2 regions of the Streptomyces sp. NPDC088810 genome follow, and region 1 is predicted to be linked to the other one. Evidence: riboswitches for the same ligand, from Rfam matches in the RefSeq annotation. Region 1 holds a riboswitch; the other holds the start of a gene.

Region 1 (4,437 bases):
CCTCGTAGGCGGCGAGCATGATCCGCTCGGCGATCCGCGTGGAGAGGGCCTTGGCCTGGGGGGAGTCGAAGGGCAGGCGCAGCTTGAAGAAGACGTCCTGCAGGCCCATCGCGCCGAGGCCGACCGGGCGCCACTTGGCGTTGGAGCGGCCCGCCTGCTCGGTCGGGTAGAAGTTGATGTCCACCACGCGGTCGAGGAAGGTCACGGCGGTGCGGACGGTCTCGTCCAGGCGCTCCCAGTCGATGTCCTCGCCCTGCACGAAGGCGCCGAGGTTGATGGAGCCGAGGTTGCAGACGGCGGTCTCGCCGTCGCTTGTGACCTCCAGGATCTCGGTGCAGAGGTTGGAGGAGTGGATGACGTTGCCGGGCAGGGCGGTCTGGTTCGCGGTGCGGTTGGCGGCGTCCTTGAAGGTCATCCAGCCGTTGCCGGTCTGCGCCAGGGTGCGCATCATCCGGCCGTACAACTCCCGCGCGGGGAGCGTCTTCTTGGCCAGTCCGGCGGCTTCGGCCTTGCGGTAGGCGGCGTCGAACTCCTCGCCCCACAGGTCGACCAGTTCGGGGACGTCGGCGGGGGAGAACAGCGACCACTGCTCGTCGGCGTTGACCCGGCGCATGAACTCGTCCGGGATCCAGTGCGCGAGGTTGAGGTTGTGGGTGCGGCGGGCGTCCTCGCCGGTGTTGTCCCGCAGCTCCAGGAACTCCTCGATGTCGGAGTGCCAGGTCTCCAGGTAGACCGCGGCCGCGCCCTTGCGCCGGCCGCCCTGGTTCACCGCGGCCACGGAGGCGTCCAGGGTCTTCAGGAACGGCACGATGCCGTTGGAGTGCCCGTTCGTCCCCCGGATCAGCGAACCCCGCGAGCGGATGCGGGAGTACGACAGGCCGATGCCGCCGGCGTGCTTGGAGAGCCGGGCGACCTGGTGGTAGCGGTCGTAGATGGAGTCCAGCTCGTCCAGCGGCGAGTCCAGCAGGTAGCAGGACGACATCTGGGGGTGCCGGGTGCCGGAGTTGAACAGGGTGGGGGAGGACGGCAGGTAGTCCAGGCGGCTCATCAGGCCGTACAGGGACGCGACTTCGTCCACCGAGCGGGTCGTGTCGTCCTCCGCCAGACCGCTCGCCACGCGCAGCATGAAGTGCTGGGGCGTCTCGATCACCTTGCGGGTGATCGGGTGGCGCAGCAGGTAACGGGAGTAGAGGGTGCGCAGGCCGAAGTAGCCGAACCGGTCGTCGGCGGAGGCGTCGACCAGCGCGTCGAGCCGCTCGGCGTGCAGGCGCACGAACTCGGCGGTGCGGTCGGCGATGAGGCCCTCGCGGTGCCCGACCACGACGGACTCGGTGAAGGACGTCACGCCCTGCGAGGCGGCCTCGTCCCGGATGGTGAGGGTCAGCAGCCGGGCGGCCAGCTTCGAGTAGGCGGGGTCCTCGGAGATCAGGCCGGCGGCCGCCTCCGTGGCCAGCTCACGCAGCTCCGCCTCGTCGGCCCGCGCGGACCGGCCGCGCAACGCGGCGGCGGCGATCCGGCCCGGGTCCGCGTCGGGCAGGTCGGCGGTCAGCTCGGTCAGGGTCCGCAGCAGTGCGGTACCGGGACCGTCGGTCTCCAGCTCGCTGACTGAAGCCGGGTCGGCTGGCGCGATGGTCACGTGGGGCTCTCCCTCGCTCGGCACGGGGGCCTGGCGGAGGGCAGGGGGCAGCCACGAGCGCGCACGGCGTCGCGTCCACCGGCCCACTCCACGAGGCCCGGACGTTCAGAACCCACCCGGACCGGACGTCCGGGTGTGCTGCCGACAGGTCCTCGGACTCAACAGGCGTGCGGATGCACGCAGGTACACCGTTGCGGGACAGTTCCGGACTCACACCGGATTCCCCTGCGGCGACAGCGATCACGAGCATACATCTAGTGCCGGGTTCCCGTGGCACCCCCAGATGTTGTGCCGGTCCGGTGTCGGAGAGGCAACTCGTACGTCGGCCTGTCCCGGCCGCAGGGCCGGCCGGGGGCCACCGGAGGCGACGACGGTGTCATGGGCCCCGGCTGTGATCGCGCCCGGTCGTCGTACGCGTCGGGAGCGGCCCGCCGGTACGACGACGGGCCGCCGGAGGTGCCTCCGACGGCCCGTCGAGCGGCGGCTGCCTAGTGGCTGGCGCCTGCGGTCGCGGGGGGCAGCTCCACCTGGACGCCCGGGTCGCCGGCGTCGGCCGTGTAGTCCTCCGGCCTGGTCTCGTCGACGCCGTCGGGGGCCTTCACGGCCCGCAGGACGACGGTCAGGACCACGGTCACCGCAACGTTCAGGACGAACGCCGTCAGGCCGATGTAGCCGATCTCGCCGATGCCCGGGATCTCCTTGGCGTTGCCGCCGAAGTGCTTCTGGGTCGGCGAGGCGATGCCGTACGCGGCGGCCGTGCCGTAGATCATGCCGACCGCCCAGCCGGTGAGCAGTGCCCAGCGGTGGAACCAGCGGGTGAACAGGCCGCCGACCAGGGCCGGGAAGGTCTGCAGGATCCAGATGCCGCCCAGCAGCTGGAAGTTGATCGCGACGGTCTTGTCCATGGTGAGGACGAAGACCAGGGCGCCGACCTTCACCAGCAGCGAGACCAGCTTGGAGACCTTGGTCTCCTGCGCGGCCGTGGCGTCGGGCTTGATGAAGTCCTTGTAGATGTTGCGGGTGAAGAGGTTGGCCGCCGCGATGGACATGATTGCCGCCGGGACCAGGGCGCCGATGCCGATCGCCGCGAAGGCCACGCCCGCGAACCAGTCCGGGAACATGTCCTCGAACAGCTGCGGGATGGCCAGCTGGCCGTTGGTGACCTTCACTCCGGCCGCGATCGCCATGAAGCCCAGCAGGGCCAGCAGACCCAGCATGAGGGAGTACAGCGGCAGGATCGTGGTGTTGCGGCGGATCACCTCACGGCTCCTGGACGACAGGGTCGCGGTGATCGAGTGCGGGTACATGAACAGCGCCAGCGCGGAGCCGAGGGCCAGCGTGGCGTACGTCCACTGGTTCGCGTCCGCCGGCGCCAGCGCGCCGCGCGGCTTGTTCGTGGCCGGATTCACCTGGCTGAACGCGTGGCCCGCCTTGGCGAAGATGTCGTCGAACCCGCCCAGCTTGATCGGGATGTAGATGATCGCCACACCGATGACGATGTAGATCAGCGTGTCCTTGACGAACGCGATCAGCGCGGGGGCGCGCAGGCCGGAGGAGTACGTGTAGGCCGCCAGCACACCGAAGGCGATCAGCAGCGGCAGGTCCTTCACGAACCAGTTGGTGTTCTCGCCGCCGCCGACGCCCATCACGTCCAGCACCGCCTGGATGCCGACCAGCTGGAGCGCGATGTACGGCATGGTCGCCAGGATGCCGGTCACCGCCACCGCCAGCGACAGGCCCTTCGAGCCGAACCGGCCGCGCACGAAGTCGGAGGTGGTGACGTACCCGTGCCGGTGCGAGACCGACCACAGGCGCGGCAGGAAGGTGAAGATCAGCGGGTACACCAGGATCGTGTACGGCACCGCGAAGAAGCCGGACGCGCCCGCCGCGTAGATCGCCGCCGGTACCGCGACGAAGGTGTACGCCGTGTACAGGTCACCGCCGAGCAGGAACCAGGTGATCCAGGTGCCGAAGGACCGGCCGCCCAGACCCCATTCGTCCAGGGACTGCTCGTTCTCGGCCCTGCGCCAGCGCGCGGCCAGGAAGCCCATGACCGTGACGGCCAGGAAGAAGAAGATGAAGACGCCGAGCGCGACGCCGTTGACGCCGTCCTTCACTTCGCCGCACCCCCCTGCGCGCCCTGGCGGGAGCGCTGGTCACGCTGCCAGAGCTTGTACGCCAGCATGGTGAGCGCGGTGGAGATCAGCACCCAGAGCATCTGGTACCAGTAGAAGAACGGGATCCCGATGAACGCGGGATCCGTCTTGGCGTACGAGCCGACCCAGAGCATCGCCACGAAGGGCGCGACGAGACACAGGGCGATGATCACCCGGCCCGGTGTCACCACCGGCGGTCTCACTTCAGGCGTTTCGGACATGCCACGGCTCCGTCCCCTCGCTGATCACCTGTGTAATGCGCAGGCAATCTAGGTGACGCCGTCGTGGGAGTGGAAGACCTCGTCCGCATATCGGTATCTCGATTCGGCGAACGTGCCCGGCGGTTACTCCGCGGGCCGCTTCAGCCGGGCCACGAACTTGTACCGGTCACCGCGGTACACCGAGCGCACCCACTCCACCGGCTGGCCCTCGCGGTCCAGCGAGTGGCGGGAGAGCATCAGCATCGGCAGGCCCACGTCGGTGCCGAGCAGACCCGCCTCGCGGGGGGTGGCGAGGGAGGTCTCGATGGTCTCCTCGGCCTCGGCGAGGTGGACGTCGTAGACCTCGGCGAGCGCGGTGTACAGGGAGGTGTACTTCGCCAGCGAGCGCCGGAGCGCCGGGAAGCGCTTGGCGGACAGGTGGGTG
Region 2 (4,437 bases), on a different contig from region 1:
GGAGTCAAGACGCCACCCCCTTGGTCTCCTTGATCACACGGAACCGCATGGACTGCCGCTGGTCGACGAACTGGCGCAGCGGGGCCACCAACTCCTGGTGCTCCGCGCTCTGCTGCCAGGCGAAGAAGTCCTCGGCGGTCCGCCATTCGCTGGTGATCACCCACTGGCGGGAGTCGTCGACGGGTTCGCCGAGCCGCTCGATGATGTGTCCGGGGGTGCTGGACACGGACTTCCGGAGCTGCTCGTACAGATCCAGGAATCCCTGTTCGCCGCCCTCGATCACGCGGACCGCGAAAACCACGCTCAGCTTGTCGGCCGATCGGCCGTTGTCGTTGGCGCCCATGTCTCCTCCTGAGTGAGAGCCGGACGGACACGACACCAACGGACTCATGTCCCTCGGACGGCTGCAACTCCGAACGGGGGACGGCCCAGTGGGGACAAGGGGTGCACGCTGCGTCATTAGTCATATCGGGTGACTGACGGCCCGACGCGCGTGGTCCGCGCAGGGTCCCGGCCATGACACGGAGCCGGGGTACACGATCAGGGGAACTGACGTGCACTCGCCGCGCTGGCTCTCCCGCTCGGCGACGCCACCCGGCAGGCGCGGTGGGCGCTGCCGTGCCGGCCGACGTCACGAGTCCTAGGTCCAAGGCCTGATCGGCATGCGGCTGTTCTTGCTGTTAACGTGCACTTGCATCTCGTTCGCAATAATGTCGGAGGACGTTGGACATGGCGCTGTACACGCTCCCGGAGCTTCCGTACGACTACTCGGCGCTCGCACCGGTGATCAGCCCGGAGATCATCGAGCTGCACCACGACAAGCACCACGCGGCCTATGTGAAGGGCGCGAACGACACCGTGGAGCAGCTCGCCGAGGCACGGGACAAGGACGCCTGGGGGTCGATCAACGGCCTGGAGAAGAACCTGGCCTTCCATCTCTCCGGGCACATCCTGCACAGCATCTACTGGCAGAACATGACCGGTCCGAAGGACGGCGGTGGCGAGCCCCTAGCCGCCGACGGTGTCGGCGAGCTGGCCGAGGCCATCAAGGAGTCCTTCGGCTCCTTCGCCGCCTTCAGGACCCAGCTGTCCAAGGCCGCGGCCACCACGCAGGGTTCGGGCTGGGGCGTACTCGCCCACGAGCCGCTGAGCGGACGCCTGATCGTGGAGCAGGTCTACGACCACCAGGGCAACGTCGGCCAGGGCTCCACCCCGATCCTGGTCTTCGACGCCTGGGAGCACGCCTTCTACCTCCAGTACAAGAACCAGAAGGTGGACTTCATCGAGGCGATGTGGCAGGTCGTCAACTGGCAGGACGTGGCCCGTCGTTACGAGGCGGCCAAGTCCCGCACGGATCTGCTGCTGCTCGCCCCGTGACGCCGTAGTCCCGGAAGGGTCCTGCTCGTGATCGTCTTCTCACCGTTCACGGCAGGCGAGGGGCTCCCGCGGGAGCCCCTCCGAACGGCGGCCGGGTGACGGGCCGCCACCGGTGATGACATGATGACCGGCGACACAAGGCGACGGCGGTCCGAGGAAGCCGGTGCGAATCCGGCGCGGTCCCGCCACTGTGACCGGTGAGCGAGTCCCGGCAGGCCACCGCCCCCGAGCGGGGCGGGAAGGCGGGACGGGCGACGACCCGGGAGCCAGGAGACTCACGCGGTCGCCTCCTCAGGCGACACCGGGGCGGATCTCCCCGGGAGGGGAGCGGCGCGGTATGCCCGACAGGCCGACGGAAGAGACAGCGGGCGGACCGGTGCCGTGCCGGGTCGTCGTGTGCCGGGACTGCTGCTGTGGCAGCCCGAAGGTGACGGGTGATCACGCGGCGCAGACCGCGCGGTTGCGGGCGGAGGTGCCCGTGCGCATCTCCGACTGCCTCGACGTGTGCGACCAGGCCAACGTCATCGTCGTACAGCCCTCCGCGGCCGGCCGGGCCGCCGGCGCGCGACCGGTCTGGCTCGGGCTGGTCAACGACCCGGCCGCGACCGAGGACATCGTCACCTGGGTACGCGCCGGCGGTCCGGGCGTGGCGCCCCGGCCGGACATCCTCGACCTGTACGCCTTCACCCCACCGCGCCGGCGCGCGGAACCCTGAGCGGGACCAGTCGAATCGCGCCACCGCCGACCCACCGGGCACACGGCCGCCCACCCGGCACGAGAGGAAGATCACGCCGGTCGGAGGCGGTCTTGGCGGGGTGCCGGTCCCGCGGTACGGTCTGTCCGATATCGACGACGGCATGACGGAAGCCGGTGAGAATCCGGAACGGTCGCGCCACTGTGTGCGGGCCCCGCGAGGGTGCTCGCGAGTCAGACCCGGGGCCGTCGTCCTGTGCACCACCGAGATGGGACGCGAATTCCCAGAGGAGGTTCTGCCATGGCGCAGACCGTCGCCCCGCCGACAGCCACCACGCCCGCCGTCCCCGCCAAGCTGCCGCTGCAGGCGATAGCTCCCTGGGCGGTCTTCTTCGGCATCCTGATGCTGGTCCTGCTCTACTTCGTCGGCGCCGAGCAGGGCGCCACCTCCGTGTTCAACGGCACGGACGTCCACGAATGGGTGCACGACGCCCGCCATCTGCTCGGTTTCCCCTGCCACTGACGCGAGGGGACACCGCCCGCCCATGAATTCCGCAACCGTACGGAACCTCCTCGTACGGGGCATGCTCGCCGGCCTCGCGGCCGGCGTGCTCGCCCTGATCGCGGCCTATCTCCTCGGTGAGCCGAGCGTCGACAAGGCGATCGGCTTCGAGGAGGCCCACTCCCACGAGCACGAGGCGGAAGTCGTCTCGCGCTCCCTCCAGTCCACCGCGGGCCTCGCCACCGGCGTCCTCGTCTACGGGGTCGCCTTCGGCGGCATCGCCGCGCTCGCCTTCTGCTTCGCGCTCGGCCGGGTCGGCCGATTCGGCCCGCGCGCCACGGCACTGCTGCTGTCGGGCTGCGCGCTGCTCACCGTGTACGTCGTGCCGTTTTTGAAGTACCCGGCCAACCCGCCGTCGGTCGGCGACCCCGACACCATCGGCAAGCGGACCAGCCTGTACTTCCTGATGATGCTGCTCGGCGTCCTCCTGGCGGTCGCCGCGACCCTCCTCGGCAAACGCCTGGCGCCCGCGCTGGGCACCTGGTGGGCGACCGTGGCCGCGGTGGCCGCGTTCGCCGTCGCCGTCGGTCTGGCCTACGCGTTCCTGCCGGCCGTCAACGAGGTGCCGCAGGACTTCCCGGCCACCCTGCTGTGGCGGTTCCGGCTGTCCGCGTTGGCCATCCAGGCCGTCCTGTGGGGCGGATTCGGGCTCGCCTTCGGCGAGTTGGCCGAGCGGCTGCTGAACCCCCGGCCGGTCAGGGCCGAGAGCGCGCGAGCGGTTCCGGCCGCGCACTGACCTCTTCCGGACGACAGAGGGCCCTTCGGAACCAACCGGGGGCCCTCCGGCGTTCTCCGGACACCGACGCTCACCGGGCCCGCCCCGGCAGCGGCACGACACCCCCAGCCGCGCCGGGTGCCCGACCGCGGCTGTCTGCGCTGCACGGTGGCCGCGTCTGCTCCGCCGGCACCGCGCAGCGCGGGCCGGCAGACCCTAGTCCGCGTGCGGCGCCGCCAGCGGACGCCCCAGCCGCAGATTCCACCGCCCGGTCCGGCCGCTGAGTTCGGTCACGGTCAGCGGTGGCACATCGAGACGCCAGAAGAGCGCGGCAGACAGGTTCAGCGCCTCCACGACCGCGGCCCGCACCACCTCCGGTTCGACCACGGCGAGCGTACGACCCTCCACGGCTCGGGCGTCGGCGAGCCAGCGCGCGATCCGTCCGCACAGGTCCCGGACCGACTCGCCGCCATGGGGTGCGCAGGCGGGGTCGGTGAGCCAGCGCCCCACCGCCTCCGGCTCGGCGGCCCCCACCTCGTCCAGCGTGCGGCCCCGCCAGCGGCCCACATCCAGACCGGCCAGGTCCGCTGCCGGCACGCCGTCCAGACCCAGTGCCGCGGCCGTCTCACGACAGCGCACGCCGGGGGAGACCAGCACCCGCGCCGCGGAGGGCAGCGACCCGGCCGCCGAACGGGCCCGCGCCGCACCGCCGTCGTCGAGAGAGCCGCCGTCGTCGAAGCGGGCCTGCCGCAGCGAGACGCTCATGGCGGGCGAGACGAGAAGGACTCGGCTGGTCACACGGTCGCTCCTGTCACTGGTGTCCTGGGCGCGGGACTCGGCCGGGCAAGGCCCCTGCGGACGCCGGCACCGGCGGCGAGCACCTCCTCGTCCTCCGAGCCGCCCACCGCGTGCCGCGCCCTCGCGAACTTAGCATCCGCACGAGGTGCACCATCCGCGGATACGCAGGCCTCGGCTGCACGAGGCCCGGTGCGGCGACGGTGTGCGGCATGCTTCGGCATGGGGGTTGCGGAGGCGCCGTGGGCGAGAGAGCAGCGGGGACGGAAGGGCCGGGGCCGGGCGGGATGGGGCC

What was found. Region 1 has a riboswitch for cobalamin ahead of ACIP4Y_RS29060 (ribonucleoside-diphosphate reductase subunit alpha). Riboswitches for the same ligand answer to the same signal wherever they lie in the genome.
Region 2: it holds a riboswitch for cobalamin, as region 1 does, so the genes downstream of both, ACIP4Y_RS13690 (CbtB-domain containing protein) here and ACIP4Y_RS29060 (ribonucleoside-diphosphate reductase subunit alpha) in region 1, are expected to answer to the same signal.

What each region holds. Positions count from the first base shown of each region.
Region 1 covers NZ_JBIVJQ010000010.1:257,041-261,477, reverse strand. The annotation lists gene ACIP4Y_RS29060 (ribonucleoside-diphosphate reductase subunit alpha) at 1-1,636, opposite strand, end outside; cobalamin riboswitch at 1,762-1,896, opposite strand; gene mctP (monocarboxylate uptake permease MctP) at 2,125-3,753, opposite strand; gene ACIP4Y_RS29050 (DUF3311 domain-containing protein) at 3,750-4,013, opposite strand; gene ACIP4Y_RS29045 (GntR family transcriptional regulator) at 4,137-4,437, opposite strand, start outside.
Region 2 covers NZ_JBIVJQ010000003.1:632,234-636,670, forward strand. The annotation lists gene ACIP4Y_RS13670 (NAD(P)-dependent oxidoreductase) at 1-8, opposite strand, end outside; gene ACIP4Y_RS13675 (antibiotic biosynthesis monooxygenase family protein) at 5-343, opposite strand; gene ACIP4Y_RS13680 (superoxide dismutase) at 730-1,377, shown strand; cobalamin riboswitch at 1,531-1,654, shown strand; gene ACIP4Y_RS13685 ((2Fe-2S) ferredoxin domain-containing protein) at 1,715-2,092, shown strand; cobalamin riboswitch at 2,194-2,335, shown strand; gene ACIP4Y_RS13690 (CbtB-domain containing protein) at 2,372-2,593, shown strand; gene ACIP4Y_RS13695 (CbtA family protein) at 2,616-3,368, shown strand; gene ACIP4Y_RS13700 (histidine phosphatase family protein) at 3,564-4,145, opposite strand; gene ACIP4Y_RS13705 (MFS transporter) at 4,385-4,437, shown strand, end outside.